Regions from separate parts of the Ensifer sp. CCNWLY38 genome, predicted to be linked through region 1. Evidence: riboswitches for the same ligand, from Rfam matches in the RefSeq annotation. Region 1 holds a riboswitch; each other region holds the start of a gene.
What was found. A riboswitch is a leader RNA that binds a small molecule or an ion and turns the genes downstream of it on or off. The one in region 1 is predicted to bind cobalamin.
Positions count from the first base shown of each region.

Region 2: linked by a shared signal. The riboswitch ahead of nrdH (glutaredoxin-like protein NrdH) and the one ahead of V7S54_RS01520 (aromatic ring-hydroxylating oxygenase subunit alpha) in region 1 are both predicted to bind cobalamin.
Region 3: linked by a shared signal. The riboswitch ahead of V7S54_RS10540 (CbtB domain-containing protein) and the one ahead of V7S54_RS01520 (aromatic ring-hydroxylating oxygenase subunit alpha) in region 1 are both predicted to bind cobalamin.
Region 4: linked by a shared signal. The riboswitch ahead of bluB (5,6-dimethylbenzimidazole synthase) and the one ahead of V7S54_RS01520 (aromatic ring-hydroxylating oxygenase subunit alpha) in region 1 are both predicted to bind cobalamin.

Region 1 covers NZ_JBBBBO010000001.1:285,962-288,154, reverse strand. The annotation lists gene V7S54_RS01525 (DUF6656 family protein) at 1-138, opposite strand, end outside; cobalamin riboswitch at 452-656, shown strand; gene V7S54_RS01520 (aromatic ring-hydroxylating oxygenase subunit alpha) at 761-2,005, shown strand; gene V7S54_RS01515 (hybrid-cluster NAD(P)-dependent oxidoreductase) at 2,007-2,193, shown strand, end outside.
Region 2 covers NZ_JBBBBO010000003.1:317,095-319,287, reverse strand. The annotation lists gene V7S54_RS08605 (hypothetical protein) at 1-277, shown strand, start outside; cobalamin riboswitch at 504-728, shown strand; gene nrdH (glutaredoxin-like protein NrdH) at 1,025-1,246, shown strand; gene nrdI (class Ib ribonucleoside-diphosphate reductase assembly flavoprotein NrdI) at 1,259-1,675, shown strand; gene nrdE (class 1b ribonucleoside-diphosphate reductase subunit alpha) at 1,645-2,193, shown strand, end outside.
Region 3 covers NZ_JBBBBO010000004.1:189,598-191,790, reverse strand. The annotation lists gene V7S54_RS10545 (TetR/AcrR family transcriptional regulator) at 1-539, shown strand, start outside; cobalamin riboswitch at 538-800, shown strand; gene V7S54_RS10540 (CbtB domain-containing protein) at 843-1,019, shown strand; gene V7S54_RS10535 (CbtA family protein) at 1,217-2,014, shown strand; gene V7S54_RS10530 ((2Fe-2S)-binding protein) at 2,066-2,193, opposite strand, start outside.
Region 4 covers NZ_JBBBBO010000002.1:413,811-416,003, reverse strand. The annotation lists gene V7S54_RS06250 (DUF2865 domain-containing protein) at 1-38, shown strand, start outside; gene bluB (5,6-dimethylbenzimidazole synthase) at 95-790, opposite strand; cobalamin riboswitch at 837-1,048, opposite strand; gene V7S54_RS06240 (SDR family oxidoreductase) at 1,191-2,003, opposite strand; gene V7S54_RS06235 (phytanoyl-CoA dioxygenase family protein) at 2,092-2,193, opposite strand, start outside.

The sequences.
Region 1 (2,193 bases):
CAGATACCGTCTTTCGCTCGGCAGCCATTGCCGGCGGTTGATCCTGCCGGTGCGCAGAAACTCGGTGTGAACTGCCGTCTTCGGCATGACCGCCGGCGGCTTCTCGGCCGCTGCGTCGTAATATCTGAACTTTGCCATGATCGTCAGCGTGCCATCTGCCTGCCGGACATCTTCGTCCGCCGGCAAGCCTAGTGGCTTATGGTTAATGAAGGATTTCCGTTCGTTCGCGGAAGATACCCCTGCACGTTCATGGGAATGTCGCAAACGGGCGAAGCCTTCCCGTGCCTGCGCCATATCGGTCGCAAAAGACGGCATATGCCCAGTTTTTGATCTATCTATATGTTTATAAAGTGAAAAATTTTCATATCCGTTTCCAGAAGACGGTTTCGATCGTGTCGTCATTCTGGAATTGAATGTCGCTATCCGGCGCCTGCCGGGGCGCCTTCCACGCTTACATATCCTTACTCAAGGTGTCGTCTTCCAAGGGGGAAGGCGGAGAATTGGGAAGCCGGTCAAATCCCGGCGCTGCCCCCGCAACGGTGGTGGAGCGAAAGCCTCGGCACAAGGCCACTGGACGGTTCCGTCCGGGAAGGCGCCGGGCTGGTCCCACAAGGACGGCTCCTGAGCCCGGAACCAGCCTTGACAGACATAACCGTAACGGGTTGCGGCGGGCAGCCGGATCGGAGCCTCAAACGCATGGGTGTGCGCCCGTGCGGGTTCCTGTCCTGCCTCTCCGAAACATGGCGCATGAGGACAGGACATGGACACCAGAAACGATATGCTTCGTAAGCTCAAGGGCCGGCGTGACGGCTACAGCCTCGATCGGGCCTTCTATATCGACCCCGACTACTACCGGCAGGACCTGGAAAACATCTGGTATCGGGATTGGCTGTTCATCGGCCACGATTGCGAAATCCCGCGGGCCGGCAACTATTTCACCGTCCAGGTCGGCGATTATCCCGTCGTCGTCACCCGCGATCGCCAGGGCACGATCCGCGCGCTCCACAACTCCTGCCGTCACCGCGGCTCCCGCGTCTGCACGCAGCACAAGGGCTCTTCGGCAAAGCTCGTCTGTCCGTATCATCAATGGACCTATGAGCTCGACGGCTCGCTGCTCTTCGCACGCCAGATGGGCGAGGACTTCGACAAGGCAGCCCACAGCCTGAAACAGATCCACTGCGAGACGGTCGGCGGCTACATCTTCATCAACCTGTCGGAGACGCCGGCGGATTTCGCCGCCTTCCGCGAGCTGGCCACGCCCTATCTCGCGCCGCACCGGCTGGGAGAGACCAAGGTCGCCTTCGAAAGCACGATCATCGAAAAGGGAAACTGGAAGCTCGTCTGGGAGAACAACCGCGAGTGCTACCACTGCGCCGCCAATCACCCCGAGCTCTGCCGGACCTATCCGGAAGCGCCGACCGCGACCGGGGTGCAGGGCGCCAAGGACGATCCGGTGATTGCCGCCCATTGGGCGAAGTGCGAGGCCGAGGGCCTGCCGAGCGAGTTCCGGATGTCGCCGACCGGCCAGTTCCGCGCCGCGCGCATGCCGCTGGTCGATGATGCCGAAAGCTACACCATGTCGGGTGCGCCCGCCGTCAAAAGGGCGCTGTCGGCCGATGTCAGGCAGAAGCAGATCGGCACGCTCCTGATGTTCCACTACCCCACGACCTGGAACCACGTGCTTTCGGATCACGCCATCACCTTCCGCGTATTGCCGCTCGGGCCGGAACTCACCCAGGTGACGACGAAGTGGCTGGTCAACAAGGACGCGGTCGAAGGTGTCGACTACACGCTCGAGGATCTGACTCATGTCTGGACCGAGACCAACGACCAGGACCGCCAGATCGTCGAAGAAAATGCCTTCGGCATCCGCTCGCCGGCCTATGAGCCCGGCCCCTATTCGCCGGAGCATGAAGGCGGCGTGATGCAGTTCGTCGAATGGTACTGCAAGTTCATGGGGCAGCGCCTGCAGGGCGATGCGGCTCCCCTTTCCAAGGTCGCCTGACATGCAGATGGCGTCCTCCTTCCATCATTTCGACGAGCTGCATGTCTGGATCGATCGGCAGCAGATGCTCGAATGCACATCGGCGGTTGTCGAAACCGCCGATGTCATGACCTTCACCTTCCGCGCGGAGAAGCCGGCCTGGTTTCGTTATCTGCCCGGGCAGTTCGTCACCCTCGAATTGCCGGTCG
Region 2 (2,193 bases), on a different contig from region 1:
CCTGAACTGGGCCGGGAACGCGCTCAACCCGACCATCGCCATCGATACGTTCAGCGAATTCCAGCTGAAGGATATCGGGCTGACGCGAGATCAGGAGACCATCCGGGCGCGCGTCGGCGATATTGCCGATCCGTGGCATTGGCCGAAGGAGGACAATCCGCGCAAGTCACCGCCCTCGCCGGAGCGGGATTGCGGCGACGCGCCGCAAATGGCAAGGGCTTCGCCTCGAGCCCAGCCCGGAGAAAACAAAGACGTAAGCATGTCGCTCTGCGATTGACGGAACGCAGAGGCAAGAGACAGCGCAGTTGTCGTGATCTGCCACGTGCCAGCCCGCGGACCGAATTCGGGAGAGATCCGGCGTGGCTAGAAGCCGCGCAGCTCTCCACCCACAGGTTTCGCCGCATCCCGCCGTTTACTCCTTGTTAGCCACACGGCGAAAGAAATCACCTTCTCTCCCCAGCTTTAGGCACTTCGAACCTATTGACGCAGAATTGCGATGAACTACTATATCTAGTGTTCGAGGTTCTCTCGATTCGCAGGGATTGAGAGCTAAGACGGGAATACGGTGCGTCGGCGAGTTTTCGCCAGGCTATGCCGTAGCTGCCCCCGCAACTGTAGACGGCGAGCGACTGTCCGGAATTGGACCACTGAGGCATGAGGCCTCGGGAAGGTCGGGGTGGAAGCTGAGACCCGTGAGCCAGGAGACCTGCCTCGAGCAACAAACGTCCACGGGCGGGGTGTCCGGAGGGGTTGAGTTGCGTGCGGCAGGATGAGCCTGCCTGATCGTCTCGACATCTCCCCGGCAGCCTGTCGAAAGCTTCGGGGTGAAGTCATGTCCGCGTCATTGAAATTCTATCACTCGCCAATCAAGAGGCGCGGTTTCCCGCGCATCTGACGAAGAGGCACGCCCGGGCGTCCAGATCCGAGCGAGCCACAGCCATGACAGCCCTGCATTTCGCCGGATCGCGGTTGCGTGTCCGTGCGCCTTCTCATGCTCTCATCCAGCCGACCAAACGAGGAAGAAATGAACGTTACCGTCTACAGCAAGCCCGCCTGCGTCCAATGCACCGCGACCTATCGGGCGCTCGATCGCCAGGGTGTCAACTACGAGATCATTGATATCTCCGTCGACCAGGACGCGCTCGAAACGGTCAAGGGCCTCGGTTATATGCAGCTTCCAGTCGTCGTCGCCGGCCCCGAACACTGGGCGGGTTTTCGCCCCGACAAGATCAGCGCGCTTTCCTAGAGGAGACAGGCGGTGGGCCTGATCGTCTATTTTTCCAGCCGCTCGGAAAACACCCATCGCTTCGTCGAAAAGCTCGGCCTTCGCGCAGCGCGCATACCGCTCAAGGAAAGTAAGGCTTCGCTTACGGTTTCCGAGCCCTTCGTGTTGGTCGTGCCCACCTACTGCGGCGACGACGGCCGGGGCGCCGTGCCGAAACAGGTGATCCGCTTCCTCAACGATGCGGGCAACCGCTCTCACATCCGCGGCGTGATTGCTGCGGGCAACAGCAATTTCGGCGCGACCTACGGGATCGCCGGCGACGTCATCGCGGCCAAGTGCCGGGTGCCCTACCTCTACCGGTTCGAGCTGCTCGGAACCGAGGAGGACGTCGCCAATGTCAGAAACGGGATGGAACGATTTTGGACGTCTCAACACTCGAACGCCCCCTGAAGGCGACGGAACCGGCGCTCGACTATCATGCGCTGAACGCGATGCTGAACCTCTATGATGAAGAGGGACGGATCCAGCTCGACAAGGACCGGCTGGCGGCGAAGCAGTACTTCCTCCAGCACGTCAACCAGAACACCGTCTTCTTCCATAACCTCAGGGAGAAGCTCGATTATCTGGTGACCGAGGGCTACTATGAACAGCAGGTGCTGGATCAGTATTCCTTCAACTTCGTGCGCGATCTCTACGACCACGCTTATGGGAAGAAGTTCCGCTTCCCGACTTTCCTCGGCGCGTTCAAATACTACACGTCCTATACGCTGAAGACCTTTGACGGAAAGCGCTACCTGGAGCGCTACGAAGACCGCGTCTGTATGGTGGCGATGACGCTGGCGCGCGGCAACGAACAGCTTGCCCGCGATCTCGTCGACGAGATCATTTCCGGCCGTTTCCAGCCGGCGACGCCGACCTTCCTCAATGCCGGCAAAAAGCAACGCGGCGAGCTCGTCTCCTGCTTCTTG
Region 3 (2,193 bases), on a different contig from region 1:
TGAGCGAAGTCGCTGAAAAAGCTGGAATTTCGATCGGCTCACTCTACCAGTACTTCCCCGACAAGGCGGCGATCGTGCGCACGCTGGCCGAGCGCTACAATGCCGTGTGCAACGAGTGCATCGCTGCCGAACTTGCCAAGGTCACATCGCTCGCGGAACTACGCGACGCTTTCTGTGTGCTCTTCGACATTTATTACGACATGTTCCTCGCCGAGCCTGTGATGCGCGACATCTGGTCGGCGATGCAGGCCGACAAGGCGCTGCGCGAGATCGATCTTCTGCAAAGCCGCGCCGGCGGCAAACTGCTTGCCGATGTCTGGGCCGGGCTTGTGCCCGAAACGCCGCGCGAAACCATCGACAGCGCCGCTTTCCTGATCATGCATCTCGGCGATTGCACCATGCGGCTTGCCGTTTCGGTCGATCGCGTCGAGGGCGACCGCATCGTCGAGGCCTACAAGCAGATGATCCTTCGCGATTTTGTCGCTGATGAAGCGGCGGGCGGCGCAGGCTCAATTGACAACGCCATGACACGCTCCTAATCATCTGGGATCGATTGGTTCCCGGGACGCGAACGTGTTTCGGGAGTAAACGGGAACGTGACGGATGGACCCATGCTGGGCATTCACATCACGGCCGACCCCGCGACTGTAGAGCGACGTCGATCTGCCATTCCGGAGTGATCCGGAAGAAGCCACTGGAGGAGACCACGAGAGGGTGGTCGATCTGGGAAGGCGAGGCAGATCAAGGGCATTCCGCCCAGCGCCGTGAGCCAGGAAACCTGCCACTCGATACGGGCATAGGGCCCACACCGGGAATTTCCCGATGCCATCACGGAGGTTGTCATGGCTACGTCTACTGTTTCGAGCATTCCGCTCTCCCTCAGCGATCGTCTGACCGCTGGCGTCATCGCGCTTTTCATCGGCGCATTCCTCGTCTTCGGCGCCGGCCTTGCCAATTCGGCCGTGCTGCACGACACCGCGCACGACACCCGCCACTCCTACGGCTTCCCCTGCCACTAAGCGATGTTCCGGAACGTCACCAACGTTCCGCATCGACAAAGCGGACCTGAACGCATCCGGCCTCAGCCGGATGTCGGTGCTTGTGCACGCCGCCGCTTCGGCCGGCGCACCGGCATGGTTCGCATGACACAGCGAATGGGAAGGCTTGCAAACCACGCCGCAGCGCGTGGCTTTTGCCGTTATCGAGGGACTTCAAGATGATTGTCAGAACGCTTCTGGCCGCGATCGTGGCTGGACTGATTGCCGGTGTCTTCATGACCGGTGCCCAGGAACTAAGGGTCACGCCTTTGATCCTGCATGCGGAGGAATTCGAAGGCGAGGCTCCGGCTGCAACCGAGCAGCCCGCTGCACAGCCTGGAACGACGCAACCCGCCGCCGAGGGTCACGACCAGCATTCGTCGCTGAAGGCGGTCTCGCCGGTTGGCGCCCTGCTTGATGCACTGTCGCCGATCACGCCGGCTTATGCCCATGAGGGCGAACACGAGGAAGGCGGCATCATGTTCGGCATGAGCCGCTTCTCCGGCACGCTGATCGCCAATCTCGTCACCGGCTCCGGCTTCGGTCTGCTCTTGGCCGGCGTCAGCCTGGTGATCGGCTATCCGATCACGCTCAGGAACGGCGCGCTCTGGGGCGCCTGCGGCTGGCTTGCCGTGCACATGCTGCCGGCAATCGGCCTGCCGCCGGAACTGCCGGGTTTCCCGGCCGCCGAGCTTGGCGACCGCCAGACCTGGTGGCTGGCAGCCGTCGCCCTTTCGGCCGTCGGCCTCTATCTCGTCGTCCTGCGCGAGGAGATCGTGTCCAAGGTCGTCGGCCTCGCGCTGATCGCAGCACCGCACGTCTACGGCGCGCCGCAGCCGGTCGATATTACGAGCAACGTTCCGGCCGTTCTCGGCGCCGAGTTTGCGGTTGCCGCACTCGCCACCACGCTCGCCTTCTGGATCGTTCTTGGCGTCGTCTCCGGCTTCATCAACGAGCGTTTCGCCAGAGCGAACTGATCCGGCGGATCACGCCCTTCCATGGGCACCTGAACAAACAGACGGCGGGGTTCAAGCCCCGCCGTTTTGCATGAGATGCGCGGCCAGTCGCGCGCGGCGATCGTCCGGTTCCAGCAGGACGCAGGTATCGCAGAAGCTGCCATCCTCCGTTTGGAAGTAGAGGCAACAGCCGCAACGGA
Region 4 (2,193 bases), on a different contig from region 1:
ACCCGAAGGGACCGGCCTATCAACCGGTCCAGAACTGATCCCGGCGCCGCCTTAAAGCGCGTCGCGATCGCTGCGCACTTTTGCGCGACGGGCTTTAGGAACTCTCGCTGCAGTTCCCCCAGCCTTCCTCGAACACCAGTTCTTCCAGCGGCAGGCGCTGCCGCCATCCTTTCACCGCCAGCTCGGGCTGCCGGTAAAGGCGATCGACATAGCCGAGGCAGAGCCAGGCGACGATCTCGATATGATCAGGAATGCCGAGGATCGCCTTGATCTCGGTCTCGTGGAAGATGCTGACCCAGCCGACGCCAACCCCTTCCGCGCGGGCCGCAAGCCACAGGTTCTGTACGGCGCAAACCGTCGAATAGACATCCATCTGCGGATTGTGCGTGCGCCCGAGAACGACGGCGCCGCCGCGCGTGCGGTCGCAGGTGACGCAGATGCTGAGCGGCGCCTTGCGAATGCCTTCAAGCTTCAGCGAGCGGTATTTGGCCTGCTGCTCTGCCTCGAACATCAAGGCGGCCTCATCATTGGCGCGGCGAAAGGCCTGCCAGACGCGCTCGCGCGTTTCTGCCCCCCGCACCAGCACGAAGTTCCAGGGCTGCATGAAGCCCACCGATGGCGCGCTGTGCGCCGCGGCGAGCAGGCGTTTCACCAGATCGTCGGGAAGAGGTTCGGCCAGGAATTCGTCGCGCACGTCGCGGCGTGTTTCGATGGCGCGGTAGACGGCCTCCCGCTCATCCGGCGAAAAGGCACCGGCAGCCGCAAGGCCGCCCTTCGGTTCAGTCAGCATCGTTTGATCCCCAACAATGCGAAAACCTCCCGCCGTCCGCGCGGGGTTCGGTCTATCTCGCCAGGCCGGTCTTCTGACTTCGGTTCAACCGGTCGCCTCACCTTCCCAGATCGATTGAAGATCCAGTGGCAAAACCTTGAATCAATTCAAGGCACTTCTTGAGGCAACCGTCCCCGTCACAGCGTTGGGCACGTTCCGGAATGACACCGGATTCCCGATTCTCCCGCTTGCGCAGGCACCTGACGGCGTCATAAGGGCACAGCCACTAGCGAAAGACAAGCGCCCGTCAGAGCGGGATGAGGAAAAAGTGCGCGCAGTTTTCCGCCCGCATTCCGCTCTAACTTCTAAGGACCGATCACGTTTATGATTTTGGGTCGCCCCGACCCAAAATCATTGTGATCTAGAGCGGCGCCACCGGATGCGGCGAACCGTCATAGCCGCCCCAGACCGACTGGTCGAAGCAGATCATCGATCCGGTCATCAGCCCGGATTCGGCGGAAGACAGGTAGGCGCAAGCGCGCGCCACCTCCGACGGATCGACGAGCCTGCCGAAGGGCTGGCTGGCGGCCGCCTTTTCGAGCCAATCCGCGGCAGCACCGTGAAACTCGCGCTGGATCCGGTCCTCGCCTTCGGAAGCCATCCAGCCGATGTTCAGGCCATTGACGCGGATGCGGTTGCGCAGAAGCGCATAGGCCGTGTTCTTGGTCAGCGTCTCCAGGGCCCCTTTCGACGAGCAATAGGCCGCGATAAAGGGTTGGCCGGCCATTGCCGACATCGAACCGATATTGACGATCGTGCCTTCGGTACGCTCACGCCGCATCACCTTCACCGACTCCTGCATCAGGAAAAACGGCGCCCGCACATTGATGGCGAACATGCGGTCGAAGAGTTCCGGTGTCGTGTCGAGGATCGTGCCGCGGTCGGTGATGGCCGCAGCGTTGATCAGCGCATCAACCCGGCCGAACTGCGCATCGCAGGCGGCAACGACCTTGCGGGCGTCGTCCACCTTTTCGAGATCGGCCTCGACATAGACCACTTTCGCGCCGCTGGCCTTGTCGATTTCCTCGGCCTTCGCCCGTCCCTTGGCGGCATTGCGCCCACAAATGACGATGCCCGCCGCACCGCGTTCGGCGAATAGGCCGGCGATCGTTGCGCCCAGGCCTTGCGTGCCGCCGGTGACGATGGCGATCTTGCCTTCCATTTGTCCGCTCATTGAAATTCCTCCCTCGGATGATCGTGTAAAACAGGTGCGGCCCCCGGGCAAAACGCTCCGGGAGCCTGTCGGATGTGCTGTCGGACCGTCAGCTCAGCTTGCGCTGCGCCTGCGCGTCGAGTGCGGCCTGAAAATCCTGCTCGCTTGTTCCCGCGGCAAGCGCCTCGCGCATCAGCTGCGCCTGGGTCTT